2 regions of the Mesorhizobium sp. B2-6-4 genome follow, and region 2 is predicted to be linked to the other one. Evidence: riboswitches for the same ligand, from Rfam matches in the RefSeq annotation. Region 2 holds a riboswitch; the other holds the start of a gene.
The links. A riboswitch is a leader RNA that binds a small molecule or an ion and turns the genes downstream of it on or off. The one in region 2 is predicted to bind thiamine pyrophosphate.

Region 1 (7,279 bases), on a different contig from region 2:
CGATGATAAAGCCCTCCGGCACCGAGAAGGACACGCCCAGGCCCGGATGCAGAAAGGTCTCGCCGCGCACATAGCCTTCTTCCGGCGTGTCGCCGTAGAGCAGGCCGTCTATGCCGGCGAGGAAGGCGTCGCGATCGCGGGTGCCGACGCCCGGCGGGCCGAACTGGCGGGCATGGCGTTGCGCAAGGTCGATACGCTGCGGCGTATTGGGATGCGTTGCCAGGAAATCGAGGCTGGCGTCGGTGGCGCCGCTGATCGAGCGGAAATCAGTGTAGGCCGACATGGACTGCAAGAAGCGGCCGGCGGCGTAAGGATCGTAGCCGGCTTCGCCGATCGACTTGATGCCGATCGCGTCGGCCTCCAGTTCCTGGTTGCGCGAAAACTGCGCCAGTCTCAGCTTGCCGCGGATCAGCGCCGCCTTGGCGGTCGGGCTGTCGCCGAGCACGTCGGAAACAACCTTGGTGGCGAGCCCCTCCTCGGCCTCGAGCTGCTGGCGCTGCAGGCCGTGGTTGGCGGTGACGTGGCCCATCTCATGCGCGATGACGGCGGCGAGCTCGGCCGAATCATTGGCCAGCGCCAGCAGGCCGCGCGTGACGTAGAGATAGCCGCCCGGCAGCGCGAAGGCATTGACGTTGGGCGAATTGAGGATGGTGATGCGATAGGTCTGGGTCGGATTGGCCGACACCACCGTCAGGCTGCCGACGACCTTGGCGACCATGCGCTCGAGCTTGGGATCGGAATATTCGCCGCCATAGGTCGCCAGTATGCGTGGATGCTGCGCCTTGGCCAGTTCGGCCAACTTGTTATTGGCCGCGACATTGTCGACCGTGATCGGTTTGTCGGAAGGCTGGAAGCCGGATTCCTGGACTTCCGGAGGTGTGAACATCTGGCAGCTTGCCAGGGCTACGACAAAGCCAGCCAGCGCCAGAAAGCGCGCCAGCATTTTCCCTCTTGGTCTTTCCGTGCCGGTCGGCAGAACGGCTTCCTTTCGGGTCTGGCGCATGCCCGCGAAAGTCGGGGCGATCCTCGCAAGGGCTCATGCGCAAATCAAAGCATTACAGCATCCACGCCATACCAACGCGCGGCGGATGCCGCAGGCAAATCACGGCCTGCACCGAACCGGTACGGGGCGGACCTAGCCACACTACCTCTGTCATGGCAAGCAATCGCCCCGTCGCCAGGAGCCGGTTTGAGCGTAAATTATGTCCGCTTCCGGGCAATATCTCGTGATCCAGCCTCCCAGGCGCTTGTGCCAACATAGCGCCGGAAAACTTCAGGACCAGCCCCGGCAAAGAAATCATCCGCCTTGCCCTTGGCGGCAACCATGCCCTTGTCGAGGAACACCACCTCCTCACAAATACGGCGTGCGTCCTGTGGCTGATGCGTAACGAACAGCAGCGTCATGCCACGCTCGGCATGCACGTCGGCGACAAGATCGAGCATGTCGTCGCGCAAGGCCGGTCCGAGTGAAGCGAAAGGCTCGTCCAGAAGAAGCACCGGGCGGTTGCGAACCAGCACGCGCGCCAATGCGACACGCTGGCGTTCGCCTCCCGAAAGTTCGCGCGGCAGGCGTCTTTCCTTGCCCGCGAGGCCGGTGCGCGCGATCGCCTCCGCGATGTCAGCGCGGTCGGCCTCGGTCAGCCGCAGCGAGGGCGAGCGGCCGAGCCCGACATTCTCTTCGACCGAAAGATGGGCAAAAAGATTGTTTTCCTGGAACACCATCGACACGGGCCGCGCCGAAGGCGGCGCCGCGCCGACATCGGCGCCGCCGATCAGCACGCGGCCAGCTCGCGGCGTCTCGAAGCCCGCCACCAGATTGAGCAGCGTCGACTTGCCCGAGCCGCTCGGCCCCATGATGGCGGTAATTTTCGACGCGGCGAAATCGACATCGAAAACGAGCGGCGCGTCGCCGTAGCTGAACGAGACCGTGTCCAGCCGCACCTCGGCTCCCCTTGTCGCACCATTGGTGGCGCCCGCAGCCATCAGTCTCGTTCCCCCCTTCCCAGCCAGCTCGCCGCCACCACAAGCGCAAGGCAGACCAGACCGAGCAGCAGCGCCAGGCCGGCGGCGTCCTCGGTACGGTAGCTGCCCATGCGCGCCAGGAGAAGGTAGGGCAAAGTCTGCACGGAATCACTGCCGAACAGTGCGATGACACCGAGATCGCCAAGCGACAGCGCCATGGCAAACGCGAAGGCGGTGGCCAGCGGCCGTCGCAGCGACGGCCAGTCGACCAGCCGCAACCGGGCCCAGCCCGCTATTGCCAGAAGCGCGCAGAGCCGCTCATGGCGCTCGCTCGCCGCATCATAGGCGGGGCGGATGGCACGGATGGCGAAAGGCATCGCCATGACTGCATTGACGGTGACGACCATGACCGGGGCTATGGCAAAGACATCGCCGACATGGCGCAGCAGAAGGAACCAGCCGGCGCCGATGACGATGGGCGGCACGACCAGGACGAAGCCGGCGCCGGTGTCGGTGGCGTGTTCGAGCACGGTCCGCGGACCGGAGCGGCGCTTCAGGGCCAGCACGCGGCGCGCGATGGTGAGCGAAAGCGACAGCGCAACCGACAGCAGCGCCGACAGGAAGGCCAGCACGGCGCTGGTCAGCGTCGCCTGCCGCACCGCCGCCTCGCCGGCGAGACGGCCAAGGTCGGCGCCGAGGCCTGACATCAGCGTCGCCGTCATCGGCCCGCCGACAAACAAAAGGGCCAGCACGACGAGCGCGGCATTCAGCGCGGTCTCGGTCCTGCCGGCCGAGACGTAGCGGCGCGGCGCCACCGGCAGATTGGCGTCACCGGTGGTGTTGGCGCCGAGCCGCGTCAACGCCAGCACCACGACAAAGGTCAGCGCGATCTGCAGCAGCGTCAGCGCCACCGCCCGCGCGGGATCGAAATCGAAACGCAGCGCCTGGTAGATGCCGACCTCCAGCGTCGTCGCGCTGGGGCCGCCGCCCAGCGTCAACACGATCGTGAAGGATGTGATGCAGAGCATGAACACCAGGCCGGCGACGCCCGGCAGAGCGGCGCGCAGTGTCGGCCACTCGATCAGCCGGAAAGCCGGTGCGGCACCCATGCCGAGCTGGCTCGCCAGCCGCCATTGGTCGGCTTGGATGGTTTGCAGCACTTCGAGGAACAGCCGCGTGGCCAGCGGCAGGTTGAAGAAAACATGAGCAACGAGGATGCCGGAGAGGCCATAAATGCCCGGCCAATGGTAACCGCCGACGGCACCAAGAAAGCCGGCGAAATAGCCGGCGCGGCCGTAGAGCGCCAGGATGCCGAGCGCCGCCACAATCGCCGGCAGCGCCAACGGCAGGGCGAAGAGCTGGAGGATGAAGCCGCGGCCGGGAAAGTGCGGATGCCGCGACAGCGCGCGAGCCACGAACAGGGCCGGCGCCACCGACAGCAGCGTCGAAAGCGCCGCCTGCCAGAACGTAAAGCGCACGACGCGCAGGAGATAAGGATCGAAGGCTGCCCAGGCTCCGGAGAAATCGTTCGCGCCTTCGAAAAGAAGACCCGCAAACGCGCCGCCGATCAGCAGCGCGATCGCCGCAAGCGCGAGGATGCCGGCGGAGATGCGGGAGTCAGACGCGCGCTGCACGCTGGGCCGCCCAAAGGATCTTTAGCGAGCGTCGCGTTCCTTCGCGCCCCCCTCTGTCCTGCCGGACATCTCCCCCACTTGGGGGGAGATTGGCTGCTTCAGCGCTCCACCCTCTCCTGTGACGTCGCCAATTGGCGAAAGCCGTCGTGACGGCCAATCTCCCCCCTCGTGGGGGAGATGTCCGGCAGGACAGAGGAGGGCGCCGTAGAGCACTCATCATTCGATCATACGACCAAACTACTTGCTCATCACCGCCAGCCATTCATCCACCCATGCCTTGCGGTTGGCCGCGACCTCCTCGGGACTGAACAGCAAGGTTTTGGTCGGCTTGACCAGTCTGTCGAAGGCCGGATTGAGCGGCTTGTCGGTCTTGCCGGCCGGGAACATCCAGTTGGTCTCGGGGATGACATCCTGGAATTTCGGCCCGGTCATGAAGGCGATGAACTTTTCCGCCAGCGGATTTTTGGCTCCCGTCGTGGTGATGCCGGCGACCTCGATCTGCAGATACTCGCCCTCCTCGAAGGAAGCGGCCTGGTAGCGCTCGGTGTTCTCGGCAACCATGTGGTAGGCGGGCGAGGTCGTGTAGGACAACACCATCGGCGCCTCGCCCTTGGTGAACAGGCCGTAGGCCTCGCTCCAGCCCGGCGTCACGGTCAAGACCTTCGCCTTGAGCTTGGCCCAGGCCTCCGGCGCCTTGTCGCCATAGACCGACTTCACCCACAACAGCAGGCCGAGGCCCGGCGTCGAGGTGCGAGGATCCTGGATGACGATCTTGTCGTCGGCACTGCCCTCGACCAATTCCTTCAAGCCCTTGGGCGGCGTCTTCAGCTTCTGCGTGTCATAGACGACGGCGAAATAGCCATAGTCGTACGGGACAAAGATGTCGTCGTTCCAGCCGCCCGGCACATTGAGCCCGGTCACGGCGCCATGCGGCGCAAACAGGCCAGTGGCCTTGGCATCGGCGGTGAGATTGGTGTCGAGGCCAAGCACGATGTCGGCCTTAGTCGCGGCCCCTTCCAGCTTGACGCGGTTGAGCAGCGCGACGCCGTCGGCAACCGAGACGAAGTCGACATCGCAGCCGCATTCGGCCTCGAATTCCTTCTTCACCACCGGGCCGGGGCCCCAGTCGGCGGTAAAGCTCTCATAAGTGTAGACGGTGAGCTTGTCCTTGGCTAAGGCCGGCCCGGACAGAACCACGACCATTGCAGAGACAAGGGCGTATAAAAGCGTGCGCATCGGCGCCTCCTTCGTTCGGGTTAAAGGAATTGAGGCGTCGGACTGTCCGAAACGTCTAATCCCTCCGCCGGTACAAACCGGATCAGGTTCAGCGGGTTGGCGAGACTGCCTCTCAGCCGGTCCGCGAATATCGCGTCCGGCACCCCGTTAGAGCGCCTCGACACATAGGCCCGGCCGGTGAACCGCGCAAGTGGCTGTTTGCCGGCCTTCCGTTTCCGCTGTCGGGCTGGTAAGGGCCACACGATATGAGCACATTCACCATCCTGCTTGGCGGCGACCTCATCCGCACGCCACGGCTCGACCGTCAGGTCGAGGGGACCCGCGTCATCGCCGCCGATGCCGGCATCGGCCATGCGAGGACGCTCGGCCTTGTGCCGGAACTGTGGGTCGGCGATTTCGATTCCGTGCCCGCCGGCCTGCCGGATGAGTTGGCCGCCGTGCCGCGCCGAACCTTCCCGGCAGAGAAGGACGCCACCGATGGCGAACTCGCGATATCGGCCGCCCTGGAGCGCGGCGCGACCAGCCTCGTGCTTGCCGGCGCCTTCGGCGGCAAACGCGCCGACCATGCCTTCCTGCACATGGCGCTCGCCCTGCGGCTGGCCGGGGCCGGGACAAAGGTGCTGTTGACCAGCGGCGCGCAGGAAGGCGTGCCCCTGGCGCACGGCACGGTCCACTTCGACTATACAGACGGCACCCTGTTCTCGATCCTGGGTTTTTCCGAGCTTGCCGGGCTGACCGTCGCCGGCGCGAAATGGCCGCTTGACCGCGTCAAGGTCGCGTTCGGCTCATCGCTGACCATCTCTAATGAGGTCAAGGGCAGGCTCGAGATCGCGCTGGGAGCGGGGCGCGCGCTGCTGCTCGCCCATCCCTATCCCTTGCCAGAAAGCTGACATGGCGCCGCCTCTTCTCAATCTCGACGGAATAAAACTGACCTTCGGCGGCACGCCCCTGCTCGACGGCGCCGACTTGGCTGCGTCGGCCGGCGACAAGATCGCGCTGGTCGGTCGCAACGGGTCCGGCAAGTCGACGCTGCTCAAGATCGCCGCCGGCCTGATCGAGCCGCAGGACGGCGAGGTGTTCCGCCAGCCATCGGCGACCGTCCGCTATCTGCCGCAAATGCCCGACATGGACGGGTTCGCAACCGTGCGCGCCTATGTCGAGGCCGGGCTCGGTCCCGCCGACGATCCTTATCGCGCCAGCTACCTGATGGAGCATCTCGGCCTCTCGGGCGAGGAGCAGCCGGGCGACCTCTCCGGCGGCGAGGCCAGGCGCGCCGCCCTTGCCCGCGTCATGGCGCCGGAGCCCGATATCCTGCTGCTCGATGAGCCGACCAACCATCTCGATCTCTCGGTGATCGAATGGCTGGAAGAGGAGCTCGTCCGCACCTCCTCGGCCCTCATCGTCATCTCGCACGACCGCCGTTTCCTCGAGCGCGTCTCGCGCGCCACCGTGTGGCTCGACCGGGGCCAGACGCGCCGGCTGGATAAGGGCTTCGGCCATTTCGAGGAATGGCGCGACCAGGTGCTTGAGGAAGAAGAGCGCGAACAGCACAAGCTCGGCCGCCAGATCGTGCGCGAGGAACACTGGCTGCGCTATGGCGTGACGGCGCGGCGCAAGCGCAACATGCGCCGCCTGGGCGAATTGCAGACCATGCGCCAGCGTTTTCGCGGCCATCGCGGCGCCGAAGGCACCGCGACCATGGTGGCCAGCGACGCCGCCGAATCCGGCAAGCTGGTGATCGAGGCCAGGAACATCGAGAAGAGCTTTGGCGACCTCACCGTGGTCAAGGGGTTCTCGACCCGCATCCAGCGCGGCGACCGCATCGGCCTCGTCGGGCCGAACGGCGCCGGCAAGACGACGCTTCTGAAGATGCTGACCGGAGAATTGCAGCCGGATGCCGGTTCGGTGCGGCTCGGCACCAATCTGGAGATCGCCACGCTCGACCAGAAGCGCGAGGCGGTCGATCCGCAGGAAACGCTGGCGCAATATCTCACCGACGGGCGCGGCGAGAACCTTGTCATCAATGGCGAGCAGCGCCACGTCGTCTCCTACATGAAGGACTTCCTGTTCAAGCCGGAGCAGGCACGCACGCCGGTGCGCGAGCTGTCGGGCGGCGAGCGGGCACGGCTGATCCTTGCGCGCGTGCTGGCCCGGCCGGCGAACTTGCTGGTGCTCGATGAGCCGACCAACGATCTCGACATGGAAACGCTGGAGTTGCTGCAGGAACTGGTCGCCGGCTTTGCCGGTACGGTCATCCTGGTCAGCCACGACCGCGATTTCCTCGACCGCACCGTGACCAGCGTGATCGCGCCGGACGGCGGCGGCCGCTGGGTCGAATATGCCGGCGGCTATTCCGACATGCTGGCGCAGCGCGGCGGCACCAGGCTCGACGACCGCAAGGCGCGGGCGAAGGCGGATGCAAGCGAGGCGCCGACGGCGAAGGCGGA
Region 2 (7,279 bases):
TGGCGGCGCGGGTCAGGGCATCGAGTGCGCCGAATGGCTCGTCGAGCAGCAGCATATCGCGTTCCTGCACCACGGTGCGCAGCAAGGCCGCGCGCTGGCGCATGCCGCCGGAAAGCTGCGCCGGAAAATGCCGTTCGAAACCGGCAAGCCCGAATTCCTCGAACAGCGGAGCAACGCGAGCGCGGGCAGCCTTGCGCCTGACACCTTGCACCTCAAGCCCGAGTGTGGCGTTGTCAAGAATGCGCCGCCAAGGCATCAACGCGTCGCGCTGCGGCATGAAAGCGAAATGCCGGCCGTGGTCATCGAGCGGCTTGCCGTCGAAGAATATCTCGCCCTCGCCGTGAAGCGCGCCGGTCAGAAGCTGGAACAGCGTCGACTTGCCGGCGCCGGAGGGGCCCAGAATGGAGACGAATTCGCCGGCGCCGACGCTGAGCGAAATGTCGGCAAGCACGTCGAGTCCTTCGAAGGCCTTGCGCACATGTCGCAGTTCGAGCCGGTTCATCGCCACGGCCCCTTTCCTGCGGCCCGCCCGCCGGCGGTCCGTTCCCATGGCATGGCAAGGCGCTGGACCAGCATCGTCAGCCCGAACAGGACGAGCGTCAGCACGGCGCTGACGGCGACGGCGGCCAGCACCAGGTCCGGGCGGAAGTTGTTCTTGGCGTTGAGCATGTAGATGCCGAGGCCCTTCGCCGCGCCCGCATATTCGGCGAAGATGGCGCCCACGACAGCATAGGTGATCGAGATCCTGACACCGGCGAAGAAGTAGGGCAGCGCCGAGGGCAGCCGCGCCAGGACGAAGACACGCCAGCGCCCTGCCCCCATGGCGCGCAGCATTTGGCCGATCTCAGCCTCCGTCGCCTCATATCCTTCGGCCAAAGCCACCAACATCGGAAAGAAGGTGACCAGCGCCACCAGCATGATCTTGGGCATCAGCCCAAAGCCGAACCACAGCACCACCAGCGGTGCAATCGCCACCAGCGGCAAGGTCTGGCTGACCACGAAGACCGGAAAAAGGGCGCGCCGCAATGGCTGGGAGAAGTCGATCAATATCGACATCGCAAAGGCACCGCCGAGCGAACAGGCAAAGCCTGCGAGCGTGGCACGGAGGGTTGGCACGGCGTTATCGGCCAGCGCGTGCCGGTTGAGCATTGCCTGAGCGAAGACGCGCGATGGCGCCGGGAGGATTGTCGGCTTGATGCCACCAAAGCGCGCATAGAGTTCCCACGCGGCTAGCAGCAGCCCCACCGAAAGCATCGCCGGAGCGGTTCTGGCGATGAGGTCCACGATCGGACGCGAAGGGGCGGACGGGGAGGACACGCAGGTACCCGGAGCGGATGGCGCGGGGCGCGCCGTCAGACGGCGGTGGGGCTGTTGGCCGAGACGGTGACGTCGAGCGTTACGTGACCGGCACCCGGCCCGAAGCGGCAAAAGGCCTCGTTGAGTGCGGTAAAAATGGCGCCTGCGTCGCCGCGCAACTTTGTGCAGAAATGCTTGGAGCGCTCATATACGCCCGACTGCTTCAGGAAGTCGATGCAGCCATAGATCTCGTCCATGTGGTCGCCGGTGCCCATGACGTAAAGCGAGAACTGCGCCGCCGCCGGCTGGCCGGTGACGGCCACGCCGCGCACGGCGGCGATAGCCGCTTCCTTGCGCGGGCCGAGCGGCCCGGCAGGTCCGCCAAACGCGTCGGAGCGGCAGATCGGATCGTCCGGCTCGCCCGGGCAGCCGCGCGAGATGGCGGCCGAAAGCACGCAATGCTTGCCGCTGCGCGCTGCCGCCACGAACAGGTCGCGCATGGCAGGAAACAGCACCTCGGGCGGCCCGACAAGCAAGGTCGAGATATCGTCGGTCTCGATCCGCAGTCGATCACGATAAGGGTCCAGTGCCCCGAGCGCGCCAAGGATGACGCCGACAAAATCGCCGGACATGGGATATAGGGAAATCTGTGCGCCTGAAAACATCGCCCGCCTCGCTCCGCTGGTATTACCCAGATCAGCTTCTAGGGTCTGTGGGCTTGCCGCCCCCGTCTCAGCCCCGACCGTACGGAGCACCCCTGTGGATGGACGCGTTAAAGCACCAATCGGGCGGCTATGAAAGCTGTTTTTTCAGGACCATCGCCGGAAATGCATTGCGCCAGGCCTGATTTATGGGCGGTTCCGTCGGGCCCGGTCTTGAGGGAAATTTGTCCGGAACCTTAGCCACGACGAGTGGTTGTCCCTATAGTCGCAAACGCGACGAACTTCGTGGAAACGAGCGAAGACTTCACAGAAATGGAGACAAACCATGCTCATGAAAATCCTCGCAGCTTCGGCTCTTACCATTGGTCTCGCGACTTCGGCGATGGCGCAAAGTGCTGGCGGAAACGGCGCCAATAATGGGCCCGGCAGCGGCCAGTCGGTCACGGTCGACCCGAACACGCCGGCATCGCCGAACACGGTGGATCCTGGCACGACCGGCAGCACGACCGTCATGCCCGACGGCATGAATTCGAACGCGGACCGGAACTGTCCGGCCAGCCCACAAGGTGCTCAGCCGGATGCCAGCCACACCGCTCCGGGCACCGCTTCGCCGACCGTCAATGACAAGCATTGCGGCAAGTAGCCATTCGCCGAAACTGCTGGAGAACGCCACGGGGCGTCTGTTCCGTGGCGTTTCCGTCTCTTTATGTTTCACCCTCGCCGAACAGGCAGGCGCCTGAGACGTAAACCGCCATCGGCCTTCGTCTCGGTTCGGGCGCCGTCTACGAAACAGCCTTTTCGCGAACCGGCAGCTTCCAGCCCGGCCTGACGAAATGACAGGTGTAGCCGTTCGGGTATTTCTGCAGATAGTCCTGATGCTCGGGTTCGGCTTCCCAGAACGCGCCGGCCGGAGCCACCTCGGTGACCACCTTGCCGGGCCACAGGTCCGAGGCGTCGACGTCGGCGATAGTGTCTTCGGCGACGCGCTTCTGCTCATCGGTGGTGTAGTAGATCGCCGAACGGTAGCTCATCCCCACATCGTTGCCCTGGCGGTTGCGTGTCGTCGGATCATGAATCTGGAAGAAGAACTCCAGCAGCGTACGGTAGCTCACACTGGCGGGATCGAAATTGATCTCGATGGCTTCGGCATGGGTGCCATGGTTTCGGTAGGTGGCATCAGGCACGTCGCCGCCGCTGTAGCCGACGCGCGTGGACAGGACGCCCGGGATGCGTCGGATCAGATCCTGCATGCCCCAGAAACAGCCGCCGGCAAGCACCGCGCGTTCGCTTGCAGTCGCCATATCAAATCTCCCCAAAGCAACTCCGGGAAAGGTTGTAGCCGTTTCCGTCGGAATTGCGCACGATAAAACTGGAGGCCCGGCGCTATGACAGCCGCTCCAGGATTTCCCATAGATGGGCATTGTCGTCGGCTTCGTCCAGTCGATGGGCGCGTCCTGCTGCCGATCACCACGGACGCGCGGCGTCACTCCCCAGGCTTGAACCTGCGCACCACGACCTCGAATACGATATCCGAGATCCACATCGCGCAGACGCCGATGAGGAATGCGGCCGCCAGCGTCGTGGTGTCGTCATTGGCCATCGGCAGGCCCATGGCGCGGGAATACTGGACCACGGGCAGCGTCAGATAGGCGGCGGCTAGCGCGCCGCAGATCGGCGAGGCCACCATCTCGCGCGGTTTGTAGCGGTGGCGCGACAGCGCGCGCAATATGCCGCCGGAAAGGCCGGCGACCACCACCGGCACCTTGATGCCGAGCAGGTCGAAAATATCATGCATCATTTCATTGTCTCGCGATCAGGAAACAGAATGACCGATCCGGCACCGAAGATGAGCAGTCCCGGGGCAGCAGGGCCCGAATCGAGCGGCAATACGATCGTCATGGTTTCCACCCGCACAGTTTCTCGCCCTTGCGGTTGTGCGCCAGCAGCATCCGGACTTCCGCATCCGACAGCGCTGCAACGGCGGATGCGGACAAGCGCATCGGGCTCGAGACCGCGCAAAATCCGCCGGTGACGGTGGTGCAGCCGGCTACCGCGACAAGTGCTGCGGCCGCTGCGACAATCAATCCCTTGCCCATGACCTGAGCTCCTTTCGGGCAGTGGCGGCGGGCAGCGCGCCGATATCGTTGTCAACCTGATCGGCGACGTCGCGCGCCGCCGCCTCGGCCGCAGCCTGCCGGCTGCGTTCGGCGCGTTCCCCGGCAAGCCGCTGGCGAACACCCCAGCCAAACGCAGCGATGATGGCTGCGCCGATGCCGAAAACGGTCGAATTGCTGAGCAGGAAGGAGAGGAGCGCGCTCATTGGTTTGGCGCGTCCTTGACGAGATAGCCGACGGCAAAGACGGCCAACGGCAGCAGCGTGGCCCATGTCTCGGCATCGTACCAGGACGGCCAGACATTGCGTACGAAGACGCCCGAAATCGAAACGGCGGCGGCGGCGATGGTCGCGGCCGTCAGCTTGTTGGTCGGACGGATGGTCGGCTGGGTTGTCGTGGCCATGATCAGAACATTCTTTGCAAGGCGGCGGCGACGTGGTGCCAGGCGGCGTAGGCGACGAGCAGGCACGCGACAATGATCCCGCCCGCCTTGGCGGCGGCTGGGATGTTGGCGCCGGCAGGCGCCGCCGCGACCGGTTCGACGGCACCTGTGGCAGCAGCGCCGCCCGGCGCCGCCGCAGCAGCGGTCGGCGCAGGATCTGGCCGCGTGGCCGATGCCTCGCCTGCCCCGACAGCCGTCAGCAGCAGCGCCTGTGCGCGGACGGATCCGACCCGGCTCGACCAGCCTTTGCCGAAAGTCGGCCAGGTCGGAAGCCGCTTCAGGAAATCCAGGCGGGCATCGCAGAGATTGTCGATGACGACGGCGGCCGGTCGGGAACCGACGGCCGCGAGCGTCTCGGGCCCGATGCGGCCGTCCTGGGCGGTGCCGACCACTGCTTGAAGATATTTCGCCGCCCTGCTTGGCCCACTGTTCACGGCATAGTCGAACACCGCGTAGTCCACGCCGTCGGGCAACTCGGCGCCAGCCACCGCATCCCAGTAGAAGCGGCGGTACACCGTGGCGAGCTGGGCATCGCTGATCTTCCTGAGATCCGCCTTGACGGCGTCCGCCTTCACGTAGCGGCGGAAATTGGCGAGCGTGACGCCCTTCATGGTGGCGCCGCCCGGATCGGCCGGATTGTCCGACCAGCCGCCTTCGGATTTGAGGACGAGCGCAAGCGCCCACGTAAAATTGCGGTCCATGATATCCCTTTCGATTTCTGGTGGATGGGTGAGTGGGTGATCGCCGGCAGCACAGGAGTGCGGATAGTCGCCGTTGCGCGCGCCTCGGTGCCTACTTGCAGTGCGTCAAAACCGGAGGTCGCCTTGCGCGCCGGCCGGCGCATGGTTAGAAAAAATACAATTTTGGGACGAACAGGTCTGGGATGAGAGACTTTGTTGGCGCCGCGCGGCGCCTGGCCTTCAACAGCCTGTCGGCCGCCATCGATCGCCGCTGGAACGTCGACCCGCTGGGCTCGGCGCCGCGTGCCTCGAAAAAGGAATATCTGAGGCTGTTCGAAGCCACCCGGCGCGTCTCATTCGCTGAGATCGACAGGCTCGAGGCCGAAACCGGCTTTGCCGTCGATCGCGACTGGCTCGACGAACTGGCCCTCCACACCCAGATCACCATCAAGACCAGCGCGCTCGCCTACCCGCACGGGCGGGTGCTCTACAGTCTTCTTCGCCGCCAGCTGGCCGACAGCCCAAGGCCGTTCACCACCGTCGTCGAGACCGGCACCGCGCGTGGTTTCTCCGCGATCTGCATGGCCAAGGCACTCGCCGATGCCGGCGCCTGCGGGCATGTCGTCACGCTCGACGTCCTGCCGCACCATCATCGCTTCTACTGGAATTGCATTGACGACCATGACGGCAGGAAGTCGCGCGCCGAACTGCTTCGGCCGTGGCAGCCGCTGGCCGACCGGATCGTCTTCCTGCAGGGCGATTCACTCCTTCAATTGCCCAGGGTCGGCGTGAACCGGATCCACTTCGCCTTCATCGACGCGCAGCACACCAGGAAGAACGTGCTGGCCGAGCATCGCTGCGTTTCGGGCGTTCAGCGCGAGGGCGACATGGTCGTATTCGACGACGTCACGCCGGGGTCCTTCGACGGCGTGGTCGAAGCGGTCGCCGAGATCGAGCGGCAGGGCCGGTACGAGGTGCGCCGTCTGAACGCGTCCAAGCAAAGAACCTATGCCTGGGGCATCAGGCGGTGACGAGACGACAGCCCGGATAAACCATCGGAGGCGAGACCTTGCTCAGAAATATCGCCCGCAGGCTTTATCTCGGCATGCGCCGGAACATCGATATCAGCCCCACGGCGGCCGATCACTACCTGAAGGTGCCGTACTTCCCGATGGCGACGAAGCATTGCTGATCCTGCGCAAGAAACCGACCTAGCGCGCCACCCAGCGATTGAGCCTGACCGCGCGGCCATGGGTTTCAATCGCCGGCTCGGCTTGGTTTAGGTTGGAAAGCTACCGCTCTGTCGACCAGCGATAATTGTCGATGTGTGTCAAACTTAAGATCGCCTTGCGCGCCTGACCGCACATGGTTAGAAAATTGCAACTCAAGATGAACACTTTGAGAGAAGACTATGCTGGCGCGTCGGGCATGAAATGTGGGTGAACCAATCGTATGCCTCCCAGACTCGTCAGACTATGGGGAAGCTACAAAGACTGACAAAGCCCACGATCGGCGTAGCGGTTGCCCTGTGCATATGGATGGTGAACTGGGTGATGGTCAGAGGAACGCCATTTCCCGATCTGCAGAACTACATCCAGAATTTCGACAAAAGGGCATACTATGTTTCTCCTGATACCGCTTCACTGATCGATTGGTATGCCCAAGAATACCTTTGGCGGAAGGGTATCTACGCTCTCAAAGAGAGCTTCGAACTAGCCAGCATCTTTTCTACCCTGACCTTAATCTCCTTGGTAGTCATCAGCGTCTACGTGTCAGTCAAGGCCTCGTCCCCAGCCTACATCCTTTTGCTAATCCACCCTCAGTTAATCGATCTCGTATTCTCTCAAGTACGGTCGGCTGTCGCCATGGCCGCAATCTATCTGGCCCTCCTATTGCCATGGCGCCTGGTCAAATATGCATTGGTGGGAATTGCACCCTTTATTCATTCTGCGGTTCTGGTCTTTGCCGGCGCGTTCGCAGTGGGCCAAATTATCACGGGCTCCGATATTTGCGGGCGCCGACATGTGCTAATTTCGACATGCTATATAGCGGCCATAGTTGTCGCCGTGACCATCCTCAAAAGCT

Region 1: another riboswitch for thiamine pyrophosphate. It lies ahead of thiB (thiamine ABC transporter substrate binding subunit); the one in region 2 lies ahead of FJ426_RS25400 (YkoF family thiamine/hydroxymethylpyrimidine-binding protein).

The regions. Positions count from the first base shown of each region.
Region 1 is NZ_VFUE01000032.1:37,946-45,224, reverse strand. It holds gene FJ426_RS29670 (M48 family metalloprotease) at 1-943, opposite strand, end outside; gene thiQ (thiamine ABC transporter ATP-binding protein) at 1,201-1,983, opposite strand; gene thiP (thiamine/thiamine pyrophosphate ABC transporter permease) at 1,983-3,596, opposite strand; gene thiB (thiamine ABC transporter substrate binding subunit) at 3,834-4,832, opposite strand; TPP riboswitch at 4,875-4,989, opposite strand; gene FJ426_RS29645 (thiamine diphosphokinase) at 5,078-5,722, shown strand; gene FJ426_RS29640 (ABC-F family ATP-binding cassette domain-containing protein) at 5,724-7,279, shown strand, end outside.
Region 2 is NZ_VFUE01000022.1:27,420-34,698, forward strand. It holds gene FJ426_RS25390 (ABC transporter ATP-binding protein) at 1-502, opposite strand, end outside; gene FJ426_RS25395 (ABC transporter permease) at 499-1,254, opposite strand; gene FJ426_RS25400 (YkoF family thiamine/hydroxymethylpyrimidine-binding protein) at 1,353-1,961, opposite strand; TPP riboswitch at 1,952-2,065, opposite strand; gene FJ426_RS25405 (hypothetical protein) at 2,284-2,601, shown strand; gene msrA (peptide-methionine (S)-S-oxide reductase MsrA) at 2,741-3,259, opposite strand; gene FJ426_RS25415 (hypothetical protein) at 3,442-3,753, opposite strand; gene FJ426_RS25420 (hypothetical protein) at 3,854-4,054, opposite strand; gene FJ426_RS25425 (ABC transporter permease) at 4,039-4,278, opposite strand; gene FJ426_RS25430 (hypothetical protein) at 4,275-4,475, opposite strand; gene FJ426_RS25435 (glycoside hydrolase family 108 protein) at 4,478-5,215, opposite strand; gene FJ426_RS25440 (class I SAM-dependent methyltransferase) at 5,398-6,225, shown strand; gene FJ426_RS32080 (hypothetical protein) at 6,264-6,386, shown strand; gene FJ426_RS25445 (hypothetical protein) at 6,736-7,279, shown strand, end outside.